Regions from separate parts of the Paenibacillus sp. J22P15 genome, predicted to be linked through region 4. Evidence: riboswitches for the same ligand, from Rfam matches in the RefSeq annotation. Region 4 holds a riboswitch; each other region holds the start of a gene.
The links. A riboswitch is a leader RNA that binds a small molecule or an ion and turns the genes downstream of it on or off. The one in region 4 is predicted to bind cyclic di-GMP.

Region 1: linked by a shared signal. The riboswitch ahead of AC0YN6_RS15295 (LPXTG cell wall anchor domain-containing protein) and the one ahead of AC0YN6_RS00220 (methyl-accepting chemotaxis protein) in region 4 are both predicted to bind cyclic di-GMP.
Region 2: linked by a shared signal. The riboswitch ahead of AC0YN6_RS29850 (EAL domain-containing protein) and the one ahead of AC0YN6_RS00220 (methyl-accepting chemotaxis protein) in region 4 are both predicted to bind cyclic di-GMP.
Region 3: linked by a shared signal. The riboswitch ahead of AC0YN6_RS29440 (anti-repressor SinI family protein) and the one ahead of AC0YN6_RS00220 (methyl-accepting chemotaxis protein) in region 4 are both predicted to bind cyclic di-GMP.

The regions. Positions count from the first base shown of each region.
Region 1 is NZ_JBWDNT010000006.1:76,132-81,775, reverse strand. Features, by position in the region: gene AC0YN6_RS15310 (stalk domain-containing protein) at 1-1,331, shown strand, start outside; gene AC0YN6_RS15305 (sensor histidine kinase) at 1,408-2,568, shown strand; gene AC0YN6_RS15300 (response regulator) at 2,576-3,304, shown strand; gene AC0YN6_RS15295 (LPXTG cell wall anchor domain-containing protein) at 3,437-4,534, opposite strand; cyclic di-GMP riboswitch class II at 4,566-4,649, opposite strand; gene AC0YN6_RS15290 (hypothetical protein) at 4,896-5,357, shown strand; gene AC0YN6_RS15285 (ATP-dependent helicase ComFA) at 5,474-5,644, shown strand, end outside.
Region 2 is NZ_JBWDNT010000034.1:22,862-28,505, reverse strand. Features, by position in the region: gene AC0YN6_RS29850 (EAL domain-containing protein) at 209-2,884, opposite strand; cyclic di-GMP riboswitch class I at 2,974-3,064, opposite strand; gene AC0YN6_RS29845 (hypothetical protein) at 3,368-3,715, opposite strand; gene AC0YN6_RS29840 (IS110 family RNA-guided transposase) at 3,853-5,130, shown strand; partial or broken gene AC0YN6_RS29835 (stalk domain-containing protein) at 5,539-5,644, opposite strand, start outside.
Region 3 is NZ_JBWDNT010000032.1:26,507-32,150, reverse strand. Features, by position in the region: gene AC0YN6_RS29460 (metallophosphoesterase family protein) at 1-836, opposite strand, end outside; partial or broken gene AC0YN6_RS29455 (IS110 family transposase) at 1,097-1,239, opposite strand; gene AC0YN6_RS29450 (SET domain-containing protein) at 2,163-2,780, shown strand; gene AC0YN6_RS29445 (helix-turn-helix domain-containing protein) at 2,914-3,201, shown strand; gene AC0YN6_RS29440 (anti-repressor SinI family protein) at 3,264-3,425, opposite strand; cyclic di-GMP riboswitch class II at 3,442-3,524, opposite strand; gene AC0YN6_RS29435 (ABC transporter permease) at 4,064-5,212, opposite strand; gene AC0YN6_RS29430 (ABC transporter permease) at 5,215-5,644, opposite strand, start outside.
Region 4 is NZ_JBWDNT010000001.1:45,736-51,379, reverse strand. Features, by position in the region: gene AC0YN6_RS00235 (ATP-binding protein) at 1-1,059, opposite strand, end outside; gene AC0YN6_RS00230 (DUF6081 family protein) at 1,082-1,810, opposite strand; gene AC0YN6_RS00225 (UbiA family prenyltransferase) at 1,840-2,751, opposite strand; gene AC0YN6_RS00220 (methyl-accepting chemotaxis protein) at 2,933-4,690, opposite strand; cyclic di-GMP riboswitch class I at 4,776-4,860, opposite strand; gene AC0YN6_RS00215 (DUF1836 domain-containing protein) at 4,938-5,644, opposite strand, start outside.

The sequences.
Region 1 (5,644 bases), on a different contig from region 4:
AAGGTTACGATACGTACTATAATCCGTTTGAAGTAGACAATACATCAGCGGTATGGAGCTCTGACAAAGCTATTGGAACCTTTCAAGGAAATGAATTCACTGCGACTAAGGCTGGCAAAACGACACTTAGTGTGAAGTCTGGCGCGATCTCAACAAAACAAGAAATCGAAGTGATTGGACAGGATCAAATCACATCACTCTCCATTGATACGACAGCGGGCCAGCTGACAAAAGGAGCCACCATTTCTGTCCCGCTTACCGTAAAGCTCAAAAATGGAAGTTCACACAAGCTAAGCGCTGACTCTGTGAAATGGGAATTTATCGGATTTACTGCTGCTCGTTCTGGCGATACTTTGACCGTACAATCCGTTAATCCAGGAGCGACTCTCGGCTATGCTATTGCAAGGTATGACGGCTATCCAGCGATGATTCCCTTCACCCAAGGCGAGGCAGTCAGTACCTTTGAGAATTTCGAAAAATCGACCTATCCAATTACATCACAGGTCACGCCTGCTGATACGACAACAGGAAGCGTGAGCTTAGTTTCGGATTTCGCAGGACAAAAGTCGGCAAAAGCATTGAAGGTGGATTATGATTTCACAAATGGCACTGGAACAAAAGCATCTTATGCAGTGTTTAATACAAATGGCCGTACAATTGAGGGTTCTCCTACTTCGATGACGGTCGATCTTTACGGAGATAACAGTCTAAACTGGGTTCGCGCAGAGTTTATCGATGCGGACGGCAAAGCGCATCTCCTCGACCTTGCCAAGCAGCTTGATTGGAGCGGCTGGAAAAACGTGAAGATGAATTTGTCATCTGCAAAGATGAAATTCCCAGTCAAACTGAAAAGAATATATGTTGTGACCATTGCAGAAGGCCAGGATGAACGAGCAGCTACAGGTTCGATCGGACTAGATAACATGATGCTGCAATATCCGCCTTCCGTAACGGTTGATACAAAAACTAAGGTCGTAATGACTGTAGGTAAATCAGCAGCGACAGTGAATGGTAAAGCGATTCAGCTCGATTCGGCGCCAATTGTGTTGAATGGAACGACATTTGTACCGGTGCGATTCGTATCCGATGCCATGGGAGCCAAGTTGTTATTTGACGGTAAAACGGGGCAAGTTACAGTTCTTCGGGGCAATAAACTGATGGAAATGACACTCGGTAAAAAGGATCTTATTTTAAATGGTACGCTGCAATCGTCAGAAATAACTCCAATAGTTCGTAATAATCGAACGTTAATTCCAGTGCGCTTATTTTCGGAGAAACTAGGCCTTAAGGTCGGGTATGACGGGAAAGCCAAAAAGATTACCATCGATTAACGGTGGACGAAAGATATCCAATCTGTGGTATGATAGAGTGGATTAACCTTTAATATAGAAAGGTTGCCGATCTGCCGTGGACCATCTTACAGTCGATATAAATCGAGTTATTAAAAATGCAATTGAAGTGATGGAAGATAGTAAATACCAGATTTATGAAATATGTGAATCAGCGCGTACGGAGCTGGAATCGCTCGAGCAGGAGCTTGAAGTCGTGCTTCAAGAAACGGTGAAGACGATAGATAAGGTTGATCAGCTCGAGCAGGACTATCGCCGTGCGCGTATAAGGCTGACAGAAGTAAGTCGGGATTTTGTGCGTTTTAAGGAAGAAGACATTAAGTCTGCTTATGAGAAGGCTACACAAATCCAGTTGGATTTAATGGTTTACCGCGAGAAGGAATCCTATTTGAAGGCGCGTCGGGATGACTTGCAAAAACGTGTTCGAAATGTGGAAAATTCAATTGAACGTGCTGAAACGATTGCTTCACAAATAAATGTTGTGCTTGAATATTTATCGGGTGACCTTAATCAGGTTACACGTATTATTGAATCTGCCAAAACGAGGCAGCTGCTCGGCTTAAAGATTATTTTGGCCCAAGAGGAAGAGCGTAAACGGATCGCTAGGGAAATCCATGACGGACCAGCGCAATCACTCGCCAACATTGTACTTCGAACAGAAATTGCAGAACGTATGCTAATCAAGCAGGAATTTGTAATGGTACAGGAAGAATTAGTAGATTTGAAAGGACAAGTTCGTTCCGGTCTAGAAGAAATTCGCAAAATTATATTTAATTTGCGTCCAATGGCTTTGGATGATTTGGGACTTGTACCGACTCTTCGCAAATTCACGCAGGATTTTGAAGAGAAAACAAAAATACATACCGTATTCGAGCTGATCGGAAAAGATTCTCGGATGCCCTCTGCAATGGAAGCGGCGATCTACCGCCTAGTTCAAGAAGCTTTTACCAATGCACTTAAGCATGCGAGCGCTTCTCATATATCGCTCGAAATTAACTATCAGCCACAGCATATTTCACTCGTCATTCAAGATAACGGTGTTGGTTTTAATAGCGGTTTAATTGAGCAGGATGCTACTAGAAACGCACACTTTGGATTGGTAGGAATGAGAGAACGCATTGAGCTGATTGAGGGAAGGATGGATATAGACTCAAATCCCGGTAGAGGGACGAAAATTATAATAGATATACCTACTACTGCCGAATCTAGAAAGGAGTAAGATGATGATGACCCAAAGAGTTGCAAGCAATGTGAATACAATCAAAATTTTACTTGCGGATGACCACCAGCTTTTTCGAGAAGGACTAAAGCGAATTCTGAATATGGAAGACGATCTTGAAGTCATCGGCGAATGTGGAGATGGGATTCAAGTTTTGGAGTTCTGCAATCATACCATTCCTGAAATTGTCCTGATGGATATTAATATGCCAATCGAGAACGGTGTCGTCACGACAGAACGTTTGAAAAATATGTTTCCTGATGTAAAGGTTATCATTTTATCTATCCACGACGATGAGAGCTACGTATTCGAAACCCTTCGAAAAGGGGCTACCGGTTATCTTCTGAAGGATATGGAGGCGGAGTCGCTCATTAATGCTATTCGTTCGGTTGTCCAAGGACATGCTTATATCCATCCTAAAGTAACAGGCAAGTTGATTAATCAGCTTCGTCGCATGACGTATTTGGATGAAATGGGCATCGTGTCCGGAGCAGCTGCTGCTCAAGAGCCGGGAGTGAAGTTCGTTGCTGGCGATGAAAGTCCGCTCACTCGCCGCGAGGCAGAGGTATTGAGACTTATGGCAGAAGGCAAAAGCAACAAGCTTATTGGGGAGTTTTTATTTATTAGCGAAAAAACGGTTAAAAACCATGTGAGCAGCATTTTGCAAAAGATGGAAGTTGATGACCGGACACAAGCTGTTATTCAATCGATTAAATACGGATGGGTTACGTTATAGTAACCTTTTCGCTTATTATTTATATATCGAGGAAATACCCGTATCGGTTGATGCGGGTTTTTTGTGCTGTAAAAAAGAGAAAACACTCCTAAGCTGCTTATTAAGCAGTCTAGGAGTGCGAAGTTGAAGTATCTACCTTCTATTTCTTTGCTTACGGAGATTGAGGAAACCGACTGAAAGAGCGAATGCGCCGATAAGATAATATGGAATCGGACTGGATTCACCTGTTTTTGGGAGGGTACTTAGCGGAACTTGATCCTCCTCTACATCAATAACGGTATCGATTGGAGGCTCACCCTCTTCACCAACTCCGCCCACTGGCGGCTCTTCTTCATCTATTTCGATAATTGGCGTTGCCTCAGGGGATGGCGTAGGTGACTGGGTTACCGTAGGAGTTGCAGTAGGTGTAGCTGTAACTGTAGGTGTGGACGATGGTGTAGATGATGGCGACTCAGAAGGAGTAGTCACAGGTGTAGACGATGGTGTAGGTGAAGGCGACTCAGAAGGTGTAGTCTCAGGTGTAGATGTTGGTGTAGGTGAAGGCGACTCGGAAGGAGTAGCCACAGGTGTTGATGTTGGTGTAGGTGAAGGCGACTCGGAAGGAGTAGCCACAGGTGTAGATGTTGGTGTAGGTGAAGGCGACTCAGAAGGAGTAGCCACAGGTGTTGATGTTGGTGTAGTAGTTGGCGTTGGAGTAGGTGTAGGAGTAGTAGTAGTACAACTACTATTAAGCTTCACCTTCCAGGCTACAGCTCTGCTGCCGTGAGCATTTGAACCTAACTCGAGAAGCAAATCTCCACTGTAGATGTCTAATTGATAAGGCAAGCATGCTGGGATATCAATCGTGACGGTATACGTACCGGCTTTAGGATAAATAAAGGATTGTCCGTCATAGTGTTTTTGTAAGTGGTATGGAATTGTTGTATCGCCGGGACTTGCAACCCAGTCATCTGGACTTACATAAGATGAGAAACTGACTTGAACGCAATCGATTTTTGTCTTAAAGGTGGCAGTAGCTGTTCCGTCGTTATTATCTACGATGTTGGATTGTGCTTTAGGGATATCATCTCTACTGGTTGAAAATTGCTGGCAGCTATTCTCATTTGAGGGCACGGCTGCAGTTGTTTCTTGATTGTTTACGCCTTCTGCAAGAGCCAGGGAACTAAGCGTTAGCGAGAAAATCAGTAGGAGTGCTAAGCCCATTAACAATTGTTTTTTATAATAGCGCATTTTTCACTCTCCTCTTAGATAGGTAGTGGAGTTCTAAGAGGGCCGGTTACACTACTAGCTCCATATAATCCAAGTGTCCAGTTGCAGATTATATTTCATCGCTTCCCTGGTTATGATGATTGTAACAATCCACCTCTTCCTTTCTATATGCGTGAATTCCTTAAATATGTAAAGATTCATAATAAAATGATAACATATACCGTAGATTGCTCAAGGGTGTTTCTTTGTCATAAAATGACTGAAATTAGGAGAAAAAAGGGGACACTTTTTGACACAACGCACATTTTGTCATCTTGTCCAGAAGCAGCGGAACCAGTGGGCTCTTCATGGCATATAGTGTCACAAAGAGGAGGTGGCCGCCATGTTTGAAGTTCTACTACTTATTGTTGGCTGTTATGTTTTGGCTGCATTGTCGGTGCATCTGGCGTATCGAATTTGGCGAGTGCGACAGAAATCGAGCAAGCATTACGTGCTTGTTGCGGACGTCCGGCAAAAAAATATGGAATGGTATGTACGATCGCTGTTTTATTTCTCCAAGCGAATGGGCAAGAATGTTCGATTGACGATTGTTGATCAAGGGGTAACGGATGAAACACTAGCTATTGTTGAACGACTAACCAGAGAAGGCAATGAGGTCATAGTACACCCTAATGGAAATGGTTCACTAATCACAAACGATGATGGTAAGCGTTTACAGAAAAAAGGTGTAGATGGAACCCAGCTGCTGTGGCTGCTGCAGGCAGAAGGGATTGTATCGCATTCCGATCATGCAGTGCTGGTTGATTTGCAAAACCCAGCTGATTTGTCGAAAATGCCATTTTAGTATATACTTTGCGGTAATGAAATAATTGGAGTGAAGCACACTCAATGGCGCGAACTGCGTCGTTGGGTGTGCTTTTTTTTGTTTTTAGGTACGTATCGTGAAGGGAGCGGATGAGAATGAAGGCTCAGGTATATGTTGTGGAGGTATGCGGATGCTGGAAGGCTTGGGTGACCATAAATGCGAAAGTGGACAAGCAATTTTGGATGAATGGGGCATTTGATGAAGCGGGTTGTGTTAATGAAGAAACTGCGGATGAAGGCTGGTTATTGCAAGAGGCGCTCCCGCTC
Region 2 (5,644 bases), on a different contig from region 4:
AGCTGCCGCCGAGCAAGCTCCTCACTATCGTTCCCCGTTAGTTCAGCGAGGCTACCGTTATTTTCAGCTTACTAGGTGGGTCTAACGCTAGCTTGATAAAGTAGAAACATAAAACACTTATGTCAGGGAAAGAAAAAAATCGTAACAATCATTAACTGTTTGAATTCTGAAGATTCACAATTCAGGCAGGCTATCCCACAATAGATAACTATTTATGAGACGGCTCATTATCAGCTATAGCCGCGTTCCTGCTTTGATAGGTTTTTAAATAATGGTTCTTACCCGTCTGGATCCATCGGCAATTCGGAACAAGCGGGTTTTTGCGAAGCTGAATGGTCAATTCATTTAACAATCGAGCAAGGGCGGATTGCTCTTGTTCATCGATCAGAAACTCGATGCCGTACTGATAAACTTGGTCTTCCAGTTCCTGGAACCAAGCGACAACCCCCTGAAATACAACCGTTGTTCCCATGATCACCGTTACAAATTCAATAATGATTTCGCGATTGACCGGAAGCTTGACTACGGATAGAAAACGTAACCCACCAAGCCCAATGTCCTCAATTAGCACCTCTGTTTTACCGAGTTCTACCTGCTTGTCTTTAATCTGAATGATCGTCATGTCCGAACTTAGTCCAAAATGAAAGGGAACACGAAAAAATTTCCGTTGGTTATCAATCATTTGATCTGTTGTCGGTTTTGACGAATTGAAGTGTAGAATACCGCGTTCTAACATTTCAGCCATTTTGATGGAGGGAACGGGTTTACTGTATAGGTAGCCTTGGACTTGGTCGCAATTTATTCTGCGAAGAATAAGAAGCTGCTTTTCTTGTTCGACTCCCTCGGCTGTCACGTTTATATGAAGACTTTTGGCCAGTTGAATGATATTTTTTAGAATAATGAAATCCTCAGAATCGAAGCTAAGGTCATGAATAAAAGATTTATCGATCTTGATAGTGTTTACTTTAAAATATTTTAAATAGGATAGAGAGGAGTACCCTGTTCCGAAGTCGTCAAGCGCAATGGTAACCCCCATGCTTTGTAGATGCTGCATAGTTGAAATTGCCGATTGCTCGTTTTCCATCAGTATATTTTCGGTGATCTCAATCTCCAGCCATTTCGGATTCAGACCCGTTTCATTCATGATTCCGTCTATATGATGGAGAAAATCTTTCTGCATAAATTGATGGGCCGATATGTTAACCGAAACGGGAACGGACGGCAACCCTTGTTCTTGCCATGCTTTGTTTTGTTTGCACGCCTCTTGAATGACCCATTTGCCTATGAAAATAATGAGCCCGGCTTCTTCGGCCAAAGGAATAAACTCGTCCGGAGAAACGAGCCCCCACTCCGGGTGGTTCCAGCGGATGAGTGCCTCTATGCCAACGATTCGGCCTGTATGCGCATCCAGACGAGGCTGATAATATAATTCAAGCTCATCCTGCAGCAGCGCTTTCCGAAGATCTCTTTCAAGCAAAAATGTTTTATAAGTTTGGATGCTCATCGATGAATGATAGATCAGGTAATTGTTCTTTCCTTGCTCTTCGGCGAGGTACAACGCAGTATCCGCATTTTTCATGAGCGATGGGGCATCTTCCCCGTCGTTCGGATACATGCTGATCCCTATACTAGTGGTGATGTAGAGCTCATATTCGTCCAAGATAAACATGTTATCAATAGATTCTACAAGTTGTTTGGCGACATCAATGGCATCGTTTATACGTTTAACATTCGGCAGCAACAAAGCAAATTCGTCTCCCCCCAGGCGGAAGAGCATCCCTTTATCCTGTACGCATTGCGACAGTCGGTCCGAGATCTGTTTCAGCAAGCGGTCGCCAATCGAATGACCTAACGAATCATTAATGTATTTAAATCGGTCCATGTCCAAATACATGACAGCCAGCTTCTGCTGGTTCCTCTTCGCTTCAGTTAATGCTTGATCTAAGGTGTTTTTAAACGAGCTGCGATTTGGCAACTCGGTCAGTTGATCATGAAAGGCCAAATATTGATTTTTTTGTTCTGCTTGTTTTCTCTCCGTAATATCGCGTCTTACGGTCACAAGGCCTTTTCGGCTGCCATCTGGATTGAAAATTGGAACCTTGATGACATCATAAAAACTTGTCCGGCCATCAGACGTGGCAATCTTATCTTCATAACGGGTTAACTCACCGGATTCCCATACCCGTTGATCGGAAGTTGTGCATGTTGACAAAAATTCTCGACATAAATCAGAATACTTCGACATCTCGAAATCAGTTTTCCCTTCATAGGCAACGTCGCCAAGCTGATAGGAGGATAATGCGAACGTGTTGGCCTTTAGCCATCGGCCCTCACCGTCTTTAAACAGAATGAAATCCGGAATGGCGTTAATGAGTGTGTGCAATTGTTCTTTGTTGTCGACAAGTCGCTCTTCCAAATCGATGATATATGCTGTATTCCGATCTCCAGCGTTCATATCAAGAAGTGTACCAATAAAACGGACGGGATTCCCGTTATTGTCGCATATCCAATCCCCCTGGGAATGAACCTTCCGCACAGATTTGTCCGAAAGCATAAAGCGATGCACGATGTTGAACTGTATTCTCTTATGCAATGCTTCACTGAATTTTTCTTTCACCGCCGCTTTGTCATCCGGGTGGATCAAAGTCCAAAATAGATCGGAAGCATTGCGAAATTCACGATCGGAAATCCCTAGCACCCGGTATATGTTATCGGACAAATAGATCTCGTTCGTACTCAGATCCACATCCCAATTACCCAATATGTCAGGCATCATCTGCTTGAGGTGCACACTTTGATTGGAAAAATCATTTTGCTGCTCGATAAAGGCGGAATTTTTCGACAGCCCTTTTTTTGTTGGGCGAAACAATTGAAAGAAAGCCATGATTACCTCTCCAGATTCTTATTTATAAAAGAAAAAAAAGCATCCCCTCCTCTAATGGAGAGTTGCTTGATTCACCAAAACTCGTATGTATCAGCAACTGGCTGGCATCGTGCACACGTGTACATTTTAGCCCCTATAGCTTTGCGTCCCCATTTTTCAATGGGTTTGCCCTTATATGTTATTATCATTGTAAAAACTAGAGGAGGATCTTCTGCGAAACTTTTATCCATTATAGTCCATAAATACCATAACTACAAGTTTTTATGGATCTATATACCTAGGTCAAAAGTAGTTTTTTTGAAAAGAAGCATCCCCCACCGCTTTTTTTTCGGGATGTTAGTTCATACTAGTGCTCGATCTGCACAAACTCACCCTTATTTATTCAGCTATCGATGAGCTTTTTGAACAGACTCTAATAGTAATTTTTTCATGAGCAGCAAAAAGAGTGCTACGAAATAGCACTCTCGTACTATGATTCGGTTATCAAGCCGCTCTCACGTCCACATATCCTTTGTGTTCGATCATTCGAACAGGAGGGTAGTCCAAGTAGCTTTCTTCCCAAATCCCCTCCCACTCCTCCCAAGTAAGGCCCGGATTAAGCGATTGTTGCTCGAAGAAGTGGTACTCCATGGACGCATCCTCAAGCTCCGACTCTTTCTCCATATCGGATTTTAGCCAATCAGGGGTTTCCAGCATTTCGTCCTCTGTCACCCATTTCATCGCTGGGTAGACATCGTCTTTCCCGAACTTCGTCAGGTCTTTAAAATCCTTACCTGCACCAGTGCAATCGTCAATAAAATGAGCAGGCCACCGCAGTGTCCGCTCATCCATGTATATTATTCAACTAACATGTCCCGTTAACATTCCTGTAGGTGTTAGTAGATTCAATTTGCAGAAAAACGAACGCCTCGCTAGGATGAGTATGTACTGGGTTGCAGCCCTCAGAACTCACCTTAGGAGGCGTTATTATGAAGTCTAGACTAACTAAAGCTCAAAATCAACGTGTAGAACGTGTTTCCACTTCTACGCTTGTCATTGGCATCGACATTGCCAAGGAAAAACATGCTGCTCAAGCTACTAACTTTCGAGGTATTGTCCTCACCAATCGCCCCATTATGTTTTCGAACGACCATGCGGGCTTTGAGCATTTAATAAGCAGTATTCGTAAATTACAGAACATGCACATCTTGAATGACGTCATTGTGGGAATGGAGAGTACCGTTCACTACTGGTTCAATCTCGCTCATTGGTTGATGAATCAAGGGATTTCTGTTGTTCTTGTTAATCCAATGACGACCAAACGCAATAAGGAAAACAGGGATAACTCTCCATCTAAGAATGACCCAAAGGACGCTTTGGTCATTGCCGATGCAGTGAGCCGCGGGTTTTATACGCGCTTCTCTCCAAAGGAAGAAGCCTTCCGCCGCTTACGGGTTATTGTCACAAACAGAGAGCATTGGGTGGTTAAATCCGGACGGATTAAGAATAGAAGCCACCGCTGGTTGGATATCCGTTTTCCAGAATACTGCAAAGCGTTCGAAGATATTTTTAGTCCGCGTTCATTAGCCACTTTGCGTCGTTTCCCAGCCCCATCTGACGTATTGCAGTTAACTCCGGAGCAGATGGTGCAAACCTGGGGAGTTTACATGGCTAGACCTGGCGGTGTGCGAGGCAGGAACAAGGCTATCCAGCTCCAAACACTCGCTAGACATAGCGTTGGAGACGCTACTGCCCTTGAAGAAGACAAATGGGAACTTAGGCACCTCATCGAAGAATATGAACGAATCTGCCACATCATTGATGAAGCGGACGAGATCATTAAAAAGCTATTGCCCGAGATCCCCTGTTCTGATCTCGTTCGATCCGTCGGTGTTTCCGTTCCCGCTATGGCTGCCATATTCGCATTTGGCGGGGACTTACGTAAGCTGTCTCATGGAAATCAGTTATTACGAAAAGCTGGATTAAACTTAGCGGAACGTAGTTCTGGTAAGTATAAGGGGCACATTAAGCTAACCAAACGAGGAAACTCGTTACTACGGAAGCATTTGTACTTCTCAGTGTTTCACCTCTTATCTCACAATCGTGCATTCCAAGCCGTGCATGCACACAATATTGAAGTAAAACGAATGACGAAAATGCAATCCATGATGAAGTTGATTGGGAAATTGGCACGAATGATCGTAGCCGAGATAATCTTTTTTCAACACATATCCTGCAATACCATCAACACTTCCTTTATGGATTAAGTCAGGTAGCATTTCAACAGAGGTGGCTTCTTCAGCAGAACCGTATGTCTTTCCATTTTCATTTTCAGGATAGTTAGGAGAATTTATGTGGCTTTGATTAATCGTACTTTTAGCATATGTGCTTTGGAATGCCATTGCACCTCCCACTACACAAACTATAAAAACAACACCAATCAATATTCTGATGCTTTTAAAATACATCCTCACTTTGTTCACTCCCTAAATGGCCGTTCGTCTCGTCTGTTTCACTTCTTATGCGTCACCAAATAATGGAAAGTTAGATGAGCAGGCTACCTCAGTGCCTGCTCATCATGTATGATATTCAACTATCGATACCTGCTAGCTTAATGATCGAATGCCCAGAAGCTTGAACGGCCGAATTTAGAGAAATATCGTGTTTAATAATAATCATTCTGAATCGATGGTAACTGTTCGAGTTTTTTGATCCCAGCTTACTTTGGCTCCGGCAGCCTCAACAAAACGAAGACCGACATAGAACATACCATCTGGGGCT
Region 3 (5,644 bases), on a different contig from region 4:
AGGCGGATGATTCTTGCCCCTCGGGAAAACCCGCTTTTTCCATAAGTATTAAAGCCAGTACTTCTGCCATAACATAAACGAATCCCATGCCAATCTCCATAAAAATCGTTAATATGGTCGTGTCCCACAAAGGTCCCTATCACATCTCCCTGTTCAAGCATCGCGGTGCCAAATCCAGAATTGATTTTTGGGGGAACGATATCTTCGTATTTGACTCCGTGGCATATTTGCTCATTCCAAACTTCTATGTATTCCGGAAGTGGAATGTGAAAAAACGCCAAGGAGGGCAATGGAGCTCCATTCTCTTCGGTAAGCTTTTTGGAATTCTGTACATACCAGTCTATTTGGCTTCGCCGGATCCAGTCGTACCCTTCCAACGGCGCCGGTGCATAGCTGCCTGAATCGAGAAAGATGAGGGCAGCTTCAGGATTTCCTTGTAATCCATGGACTTGTATAAAATAATTTCCGATGCCGTCAATGTGCTCAGGTCCTGCCTCAGAAAGGCAAAATTTACAGGTTTGCTGCAGCTCCATGAGCTCCAGACGGGTTATTCCTTTCTCCGAATCATGGTTGCCAAAAACGGCCGCCCATGGAACCTCGGCATTTTCAGCACAGGACACAGCCTGCAGAAAGGCAAGCTTCGGATTTTCACAGTAATCGCTGTAGATGATATCACCTGTAAAAACAATAAGATCCGGAGACTCCGATCTGATTACTTCTTCCATTAATGATTGCGTGCGCAAATCCAGCTCACCACCACAGGTCCAATGGACATCCGTAAACTGAACAATCTTAAATGTACCTTCTTGATTAAATTTGAGCGCTTTCTCTGCCATATTGAATCCACCTTTCATAAATCTACTCTGCTAAACCTGACTCTTCTCAAACTCTAATAAATACTGAACAGCCTGCTTCTAGCGATTGCGGATTTCCATCCACTGTGCCTCCGACCAACCCAATCATAAATCTCGATTGTAAACCGTATATTATTGGCGAATTATTTTTTTGTTAATCTTTCTTTTTTTGAACTTAACTATTGCTTTTTGTTTCTTTCATTCCTGAGAGTGATCAATTTCGTAGAGTTGATGTCCATATCTTGCACAACACAAAGGTCAGTCGTCAGGTGTTCGCGAATTTTCATCGCTTCCCTCAGTTCTGCATAAATGCCCTGAGGAAGGCTTGGTACAGCGTATCTCCCGTCATGTCATTCTTCGTCGGAGAATTGTCATTGAGCTCTTTGCATTACCAAGGAGTCTTTTTATTTCTCAATCCTCGTATTTCTTCATAATAGGAATGCTGCCCGTTAGCTTAACGCCTATCACCTACATATGTACAAAATCGCTTATTTTGTGAGCATGTTGCCACGGAAATGATAAATGCACTAAACAAGAAGAAGGCCCATAGATTGGGCCCATCGGGAAAAGTGTTAGGAGGAATATAAACATTCTGAATATAAGGAATCGTCGACAGAATGTTTCACTTTATTAGCCAAATCTCATGCAGCCAAGCGATAATCACCAATAAAATGAAAAGTACCAGAATTGTACCTGTGTTTGTGAAAGCTCCCTAACTGTAATTAAAAGATAGAGTATCGGACATAGATGCAAAAGGAGCTGCCGCGGCAGCTCCTTTATCTTTGTATAGAGTCCTTCATTGAACTAACGTTACCCGTTAGTTGAACGCCAACTATAACTAAATGAAGGCGGTTTAATACGAGCGAATTCTCTATGTACTAAAGCAAATTTATTATCTGTAAACCACAATGGTTTTGAAAATGTAATCACCTCATAAAGCTCTTTCTTAATATCTACCTTTACATCGAGGATTTCCAAATCAGATCTTTCATCAAAAAAGCTATCCGGCGCTAACTCGTCGCCTTCGTCTACATCAGTTTCTTCATCACTTTGTTTCTTTACCTCGGAGCTAACAGTTCGCTATCATGTCCCGTTAGCGTAATGACAAATAATACGGTTCACCAAGCGGTGAAACCGGGGGGAACCGTACCATAAATAACGCAAATTTTTGGGCAATCAGCTGTAGTTTGAGGGATTATTGCCTTTTTTGGTCCCGATCTTTACCGAAAATAGTTTTATGAACGTGTCCCTCCTTTTTAAGAATGAATATTATATTTCAGTACTAAAAAGGAGGATGAACTCACAATCATGATGCATCCGGATACAGAACTCCGCTTTATCAACGATGTGATAGGTGTCGGCATTGTTGCCACAAAATTTATTCCAAAAGGAACCATAACTTGGATTTCGGATGACTTAGAAATGACATTAAAGAAGGATTTCGTTGAATCCCTTGATGAACTTCGGCGGAGAGTGGTGGATAAATATTCTTATTTAAGTGACGACGGTGAGTATTATATTTTACATTGGGACCATGCAAAATACATGAATCATAGCTTCCATCCGACCTGTATCGATACGGTATTTGAATTTAATTTAGCTGAAAGAGATATACACCCTGGGGAACAATTGACATGTGATTATGGAATTGTTGGAGAGGATGAAGATTTTGAATGCGTGCATGAGGAAGGAACATCTCGGACAAGAGTGAGAGCGGATGATTATTTGTATTTCTCTCAGGAATGGGATGAAATGGCGAGGGAAGCGTTTAAGTATTTCAATAGTGTCGAACAACCGCTGAAACATTTAATCAAAAAGGAATATGCTGAAGAAGTAAAAGCAGTAGCCGCGGGACTTCTACCGTTACCATCAATTCTTACTCTTTTCGTAGACGAGTCGGAAGATGATGAAGAAGACGAAGCATAACGGAACGGGGCTGTCCCTAAAGTCATCGGAGATGACTCAGGGTCAGCCTTTTGCATAGAAAGAAAGATCGTAATTAAAACTTTTAGTAATATACTGCTAGTCAGACCAGTGTATTACGGGGCCAAACATAGTTATCTCCCTCACAGGAGAATGTATTAAGATGCAACGCAAGAGAAATGGCTTATCACTGACCGAGCTCTCTAAAAGAGCCGGTGCCGCGAAATCTTATTTAAGCTCCATTGAACGAGGGCTTCAACAAAATCCTTCGATTCAGTTTCTCGAAAAGGTAAGCGATGTATTGAAGGTTACAGTTGAAGAATTTTTAAAAATTGACCAGTGTGAGCAAAAGGTTGATCATCTTGAACATGAATGGTCCGAATTGGTAAGAGAGGCTGCGGCTTCTGGTGTCAGCAAGGAATAGTTTAAACAATTTTTGGAATTTAATAAGTGGAAAATCAAGCGTGAATAACGTTTTATTTGTTATTAAACAGACGTTTCTTGAGTGTCATCCTTATCACTTTCCTGAAGGCACAGAAAAACTTTACGCACGTCTTCTTTCGTAAACCCCATTGATCGCGCGCTTTTTATTAGGGCTACCCATTCCAAATCCAAGTCATGATTATTCTCTGATTTTACAAGTTCCATAATCCTATGTCCCCCATTCATTCTGGGACGGTTGCACCAATGACTCCTTGCGTTTAAGGTGCCCAGATACTAAACGCATTTCAACGTCTCCCTTTTGCTGCTTCATTTGATTTCTTTATCTATTATAAATCAGCTCTGTTACGCATGTTATCGCTTCATGTCTCACAAAATGATAGATTATTACATTCTTTGTCGAATTGATTGTAAAGGACACATACTGCTTTTTTACTTGTCTTACTAATTCGCTCGACTAGGAATAGTTCTTTTAACTTTCCTGCCCCGTTGAACAAACATAAGGACTTCAATTATTGATATTTTCGACTGATTTCTTTATTTTACTCACATTAAAAAAGGGCGATGCAGGAACATCGCCTTTAAGCTACGGCAGAGAATGATGTGAGATGATCTTAACATCTTGTCCACCATCCCCTCATTTATAGCGTATGTGGTTATACTCAAAATTCTTGGACTTATAACAGCTGTATCTAATACTTAGAAAAATAGATCTTACCCTTCTTCAATTATCCTACCAGTTGAGAAAACGACAACCACTTCACCGGCTGCCGTCTCTTCGTGCTTATTGAGCTATCGTGTCCCGTTGATTCCCAAAATTTAAAATATGGGATTAGCTTATTTTCTTAAATATAGCTTCGAGTATCATTATTCCTGCCAAACTTATAGACGGCTATTAAAGATAAGGCCACAGAAAAAGCAATCAAAATGATCAAGTTCAAGGATAATTCCCCAAGGGATACCCCTTGTTGTAGATCGCTGAAGGTATCCAACAACCAATACTGGGGAAGAAAGTGCGCGAGCTGCTGCATGGATTCCGGCATTAACACAAGCGGGAACATACATCCGGACAATAAGCTGCTAGGAATGAGGATCATATTCTGCATGCCGCTGGCTGTAGAAGAGCTGCTGGAAAATGCCACGATTACAAGCGATAACCCTATTGCCACCAGAGCAAATAACACAAGAATTAGGAACATGCTCCAATAAGGAATACCCGGATCGACATGAAAAATAGTTATCATAATCAACAGTGTCACTGCAATCTGCAGCATCATCATAGTCAAATTAACGATGATATTAGATAAGACATAGGTTCTAGGATTGATCGGAGAAGATAATAGGCGATAATAGGTTCTATTCTCTCTTTCCTTAATAAGAATTCCGGATAAATTCGAAGCCGACACCAGCATGAGGACAAGCAAGTAACCTATTGATTGATTGGTTTTGTTATAATTTACGGATTGATCCTCTACTTTCTCAGCTGATAATCTGAAGTCTGTTTTTTGATATCCCTCATACAGGGTATCAAACTTAGCCTTATCTCCTTTAACCACCTTGCCGATCGAAGCCATATTGTTAATATGTTGATCCAAGGATGCTTTCACATGTCCGGTAACCTGCGCCCCCTTAATGGATACGATCTTAACATTTGCGGGCTTGCCGTCAATCAGGCTCTGTGCGAAACCTGCGGGAAGGATAATTGCTGCATCCAGCTCGCCAGCAGCAATCAGCTCTTTTATCTCATTCTCCTTAATCTCACTTACAAGCATGGAATCCTGTCTGTCCACCGAATCGATAACACCCTGTGTTATCGTCTGACGTCCATCATAATTAACAATGCCCATTCTCAAATCGGTTTCTCCCGAGCCTCCTTGGACTAGTGTCGCGAGCAGGATTCCCATAACTGGAAAGACGAAGTATATAAATAAATTCAAATAATTTTTAAAGGTAGAAATAAATGTCCTCCTGATTAGCCATAACGTGTCTCTCATTGTTACAACCCCTCCTTTCTACGCATCATCGTTAATGCGATACCAAGCAAGACGACCGCGAAGCCGATATTTAACAGCATGGCGTTAACTGTTGCTGACAGACTACCTGCGTATATCATTTCTATAAGTGCTGCATTGGACCATTGCAGCGGAGAAAGAGAAGAGAGGGTTGCCATGATTCCAGTAGCCTCCTCGACCGGGAAGTATGAACCGCCGAGAAATGCGGCCAATTGGATGATAATCATAACAACAGTGCCTGATGCGTTTCCCTTAATGATATAACTAAATCCGAGTCCTAAGCTCACAGCGAAAATGATTTCAGTAAAGAGCGTTAGAAACACGAGACCCAAATTTTCTCCCCAATAGGCATTAAACATGTATTTACTGATGAGCACTACGACAATTGTTAGTATTAAATTAAGCATGACAAGC
Region 4 (5,644 bases):
AATAATATTACCTAATGCCTCGCTTACCTGTGCTGGATCGATGCGACATTCCCAGCCTTCGCTTAAAGAGCTCTGCAGCTTGATGCTGCCTAGACTCGGAACATATCCTTCAAGCGTCTTCTCAATAAGTGCCGCTATATTCACCATCTCGACACGCAGCGTCAGATCCTCTGTACGACGATGAACTCGCTGGAGCATCTCTTGCATGTGACGTGATGCATTTAGCACCGTCTCAACATCGGCAAGCAGCTCTTGTTGATCCGTTGCAATAGCGTATGCCTTCATTTTTTCGGAAAAGAGCCGCATTTTTCCCGCGTCATTTTTTATCGCATGATTTAGAATTGCCGTTCCCGATGTGACCGCTCTTAATGTGGAGTCATATCTTCTGCGATCAACCTTAACTCGCACGCCCATAAAGCCGTAAGTGAACAATGCAACAACAAATACTGTAACGGCAAGACCAACAATCCAAGTATTATAAACCCACATTCGCAGCATCCCAAAACTTGGCAGCACGTAATTCATCACCATACAGAACATGACCGGCGGAAGCACCGTCGAACAAATAATCCAATGTGTACGCGAGAAGGACGCGTGCAGCTGCCGCTTAAGCAATACCTGTACCGCTCCGTACAAAATATAAGGAACTGCCCACCATACAACGATCTTAAAAGAGATCGGATATACAGTCGTATAGAAAGGCGTAAACAAAACACATAAAACAATCGGAATGAGTAGCAAAAATGGCATAAGCTGCTTCAATAATTTAGGAAGCCGAACGGGTCTGTAAGCAATAGCAAACATCACGAATGAATAAGGCAAGAAGTAATATGAGGTTAATGAGGAGATCGCTTGCAAGCGGTAAAGAAGCTGCTGCGCTACCTGATTCATTCCTGCTTCCGCCGCAGCTGGCACCCATTGCAAGTCTAGCACGGCGGCAAGCGCACCCGCTCCCCCGCTAAACGCCACAGCGCCTAACCAATGGTTAACGGATGCTCGCCGATCGGAGAGCCATATGATGGCTGCAATAGCCCACAAAGCAATTAGAACGAATAACATAACGCAGCTCCTTCACAACAGCTTACTCTTTGATTTCAATCGTAATTGGCGAGTATTCTCCAATAACGGTCTGTCCATGTACCGATACGCTGCCCTCAGGTGTCAGATCCTTCTCTGTCATAATACCAAGAGCAACGGTAAATTGATTAAATTTAACTGGAACTCCGCGTTCTCTTCGCACCTCACGACCATTCACATAAAAAACAACTTCATCATCAGTACGATTATAAGTAATTTTGTACGTATTGAACTCCCGTGCCTCAAAGTCCGTGTCTTCTTTAAACACACAGAAATATCTCGTTTTATCCGTCTCAGGCACCGTTACACCCGGGAAAGGGAGAACAGCATAGACACTGGCATACTTGTCATTTCCAGCAAAGAAATCAAGTGCTCCGCCAGTTGTGAAATCAAGCAAATTTAATGATACATAGCCGTCATAAAGATCGCCGGGCGCCGTATTTTGCGAGCGAGCTCGTATTTGCAGCTCGAAGCTGATTTCACCAGACTCTGGTACAATAACAGGTTCAGCAGAATAATACATATGTTTAGCATTATCGAGAATTTGAATTTGATCGTTTGAGCGGCTTAGCGGCGCTCTTACATACAATATTCCGTTACGTACAATAACGACTGCATTCGGCTCTCGGTACTCCCAGAAGGAGCCGTCTTGCAGCGGAAATCCGCCGATTTTCCAAACTTCGCCTTCATTAAGTATCGTGTGAAAATCACCTAAAGTCCATTGTTTTCCCATTTCCATGACCTCTTTCTAAGTTGTAAGTTTTAAATAAGCCCTTGAATGATTAAAGCAACAATCATAATCGCTCCGCATCGCATGGTTGCTTGCAATGATGCTCCCATTAGCGGCAAATACGCTGCTGAGGGATTATTTGCAGATAGTTTTCCATAAACCGTATAGATGGGAATGGCTGTTAGTACAGCAAGCAGAGCATAAATCGGTAATGCACCCGCTAACACACATACGATGAGTGAAATATAGGCTAGGAAAAGCAAAATCCTTGAAAAAAACAATGCCTTTTTCTCGCCCCAAACCACCACTAATGTTCGCTTTCCCGCTTGCTTATCAGCTTGCCAATGCAAGAAATGGTGATTGAACAAAATAAGGGTAGTCAATAGTCCAATTGGAAGTGAAAGCAATAGAGCCCGAAAATCAAGCTGCGATGTTTGTACGTAATATGCTCCTACAACAGGCAATATGCCAAAGGAGAACAGTATCGCCACTTCGCTGTAGCCCTTTCCTCGGTAACCGAATTTGATCGGCGGAGCTACGTAGAAATAGGCAATCAACGCTCCAAGTACGCCAAATAAAAGTGCAAGCCAGCCGCTAGCTATGCTGAGAATAATGCCGCAAATCGCCGCAATGCCAAATAGTGTCCATGTTAAGACTGCAAAGGTGCGAATATTCCAGGTTCCTTTGGTCAAATACCCTGAATTGGTCGCAATCGCTCCTTCTGTTGATTGAGCGGCCATATCTGTACCATTATAATAATCCCATAAATCATTAATCATATTAGAAAATAAATGGGCTGATCCTGCTCCAACCAATGTGATAATAAATAATAATGGATTGAATATGCCGTTCCATACAAAGGCACCGAGTGCGCCCAGCGCCACCGGTATAAGCATAACAGGTAATACTCTGACCCTGGATGCTTTCATAAATTGTTTAAACATAAGCTGCCACTGCCCTCTCTGTTGTCGATAGTTCAATTGAACCATTTCCATTTGCTATGCGTCAACTCATGGATTAAATTCGGCACTTTACTCGCTTATCCTGCTTTATAAAGAAACAGACACCACCTCAAAACCTAAGATGATGTCTGCTCTAGTTGAAAAGTTATAATGATTTCAATGATTACACCTTAAAAACAGAAGCCTTTTCCGTCAAATCATGAGAGGAAAGAGTCAACTTCTCCGCAAGGGAGCGCAAATCATCAGAAATATCATTTTGCTTAACAGATAACTCGCTCATATGCTCCATTTTCCCATTAACGTCAGAGGACGTACTCAGCAGCTTGTCAACTGCAGTAACAATGTGTGTCATGCCAGTTGTAATTTCACTGATGGCAGTGGAGATTTCACTCACTTGATCAGAAAGCATGCTGCTCTGTGATTCCAGCGCTTGGAAAGTGACGCTGGCGGTTTCCGATGCTTGACGAGTCGTATTAATAACACTTGCAAAGCTTCCCAACGTACGGCTGCTAGCTGCTACATCCGTTTGTATAAGAGTCAGTTCCTTCGTGATCTGCTTCGAGATCATATCGGTCTGACTAGATAACTTACGGATTTCATCCGCAACGACTGCGAAGCCTCTGCCATGCTCACCCGCTCTAGCCGATTCCATCGAAGCATTGAGTGACAGCAAATTCGTCTGTGTATTCAAATCCTGAATGCCAGTCAAAAACTTAGATACATTATTATAACGGTCGTTCATCGTTTGGAATGCCTCGGTTAGCTTGGCAAACTGCTCCACAGTCTCATTTACCATGGACACTACGCCAGCCATCTGCTGCGTGCCGTCATGGGATGACTGCTTCATTTGAAGCATGTCATTGTTTATATAATCACTCGAAGCTGCTATCTGCTCTGAACTCGCAGAAATCTGCTCGGTAACAGCTGAAATTGATGAAGCATCGTCATATTGCGAGAGCAATACTTGTCTGCCAAGATCGACCTGACCCTTCACATCCTCAGACGCTTTACGGTTATTTCCAATCATCGTATCCATATTACGCGATACTTGAAGTACCGATTCGCTGACTTCCAGCGTTGCTTTGATTGTGACTCGAAGCTGATCTCCCATTTCCGCTAAGGCATGATCGATCTCTCCGAACTCATCAGAGCGAGTCAGCCTCTCTTGACTTGTAAAATCATTATCGCCATAAGACCGAATACGTCGAGTAATACCTAGAAGACCCGACTTTATGGTCTGAGTCACACCAAAGATCATAATGGCTGGCAGCACGACAAGTAAAATAACGTTGATGAGAATAATAATGTTCGCACGGGATATATCTCCATCCAATAAAAGCTGCGTCGTATTCGCATCATTGGTCAACCGTTCATGAATGACATCGTTTGAATAACTCAAAATAATGGTATACACACTTATTAAATTACTAATTCGCAGCGACTTCTCATCTGAAGATAGGTTGGTGACATCCGTATCTGTCTTTCTTAGATCGTCTAACGCCAGCTTTAGAACCGGTATCTGATTCGCATAAAATGGACCGTCCTCGGAAGCGGGAGGATATCTCTTATCCATTTCAATAAGCTGTTTCTCCAGTTCGTCGATTTGACTTGGCAATATCTCTAAATTGTCCATAATGAGCGTCGCATCGCTTTTTCCATTTTCGATCGCATCAACCAAAAGCAGCATCGCTTTCAGCAATTGACTAGTGATGTCTTGATAGTTACGCTCTGCACTCAGCAAATTTTCAGTATCTCTAACTGAGCTGGCTACCGAATGATTTTGAACATAAATGAGCACACCTGAACTTACATTAAAAAGAGTAATAATTGCGGTGATAAGCATTAATTTGCTCGTTATTTTCTTCAGTTTCATTTTCTTAAACAGTATGTTTGCTCTCTCTCTCCAAACCTTTGAATCCATTCCGCTTTCTCTCCTCTGTCACCTGAAAAACAAAAAAAGCTATCCAGCCCCAGGAGGTGAACAGCTTAGAATAGCTTATTATCCTACCGGCGGTCTGGCAGCCATAGTGCATACACTTTAGGCCCATAACTTTGCGTCTTAGACTTTCGACTAATTTGCCTTTTTCAGTTTGTATATTTTTGTATTTACAACACAACCCAGTATAAGACAACTCAGCAAATCTGTACATCCCATTAGAATGAATTTACTAAGTAGTTAGAAATAAGGTTGCATTGCAATAGCGCCGCGCTAAGGAATGAAAATAAGAGGTTTGAATCGAAATTACCGCAACAAGCAAAATATTTCGTACCGCTTCCCGTTGCTTTTCCGATAAATTAGGTAATCTGCTTGCAAATTGATTCGCTGATGAACGAATGACGTGCTCTGTCAATAAATCTTGATGCGGATTTTCCTTCAAATGACCGGAAATATCGAGCAGTTGATCGTTATTGGCGTCGAGCTCCTCAAACATACTGGTGTATGATGCATATAATTCAATAGGCCCAACTAAATCGTCCGTATCATCCTCTGGTTTCTTAAATACGATCTCAAACAGCTTGCGTATTGATTCAAAATCTAGATTTGACTTTAAATCATCAATAATGAACAATAGCGCTGCTTGGTTAAGAGAATATTTTTTGCCAGCCTTCGGACAATCGAAATAAGGTTTAAAATCTCGCTTCACCCAATTTTGCATGGAGGTAATCGACAGATTCGAATATTCGATTAATTGTCCTAACGCAGCAATTTCGTGAAGTGAAAAGCCTTTCAGCTCATTCCCTTTGATCAACTTTTCAATAATTGGAGGCAGCATCGTAGATAGAAACGCAGGCAATCCCGAGCCTTTCTCCAAATCACATTGATGCGTTTTGGTCCATGCGGCTTGCAGCACTTGCAGCGGCTTCTGATTATGAC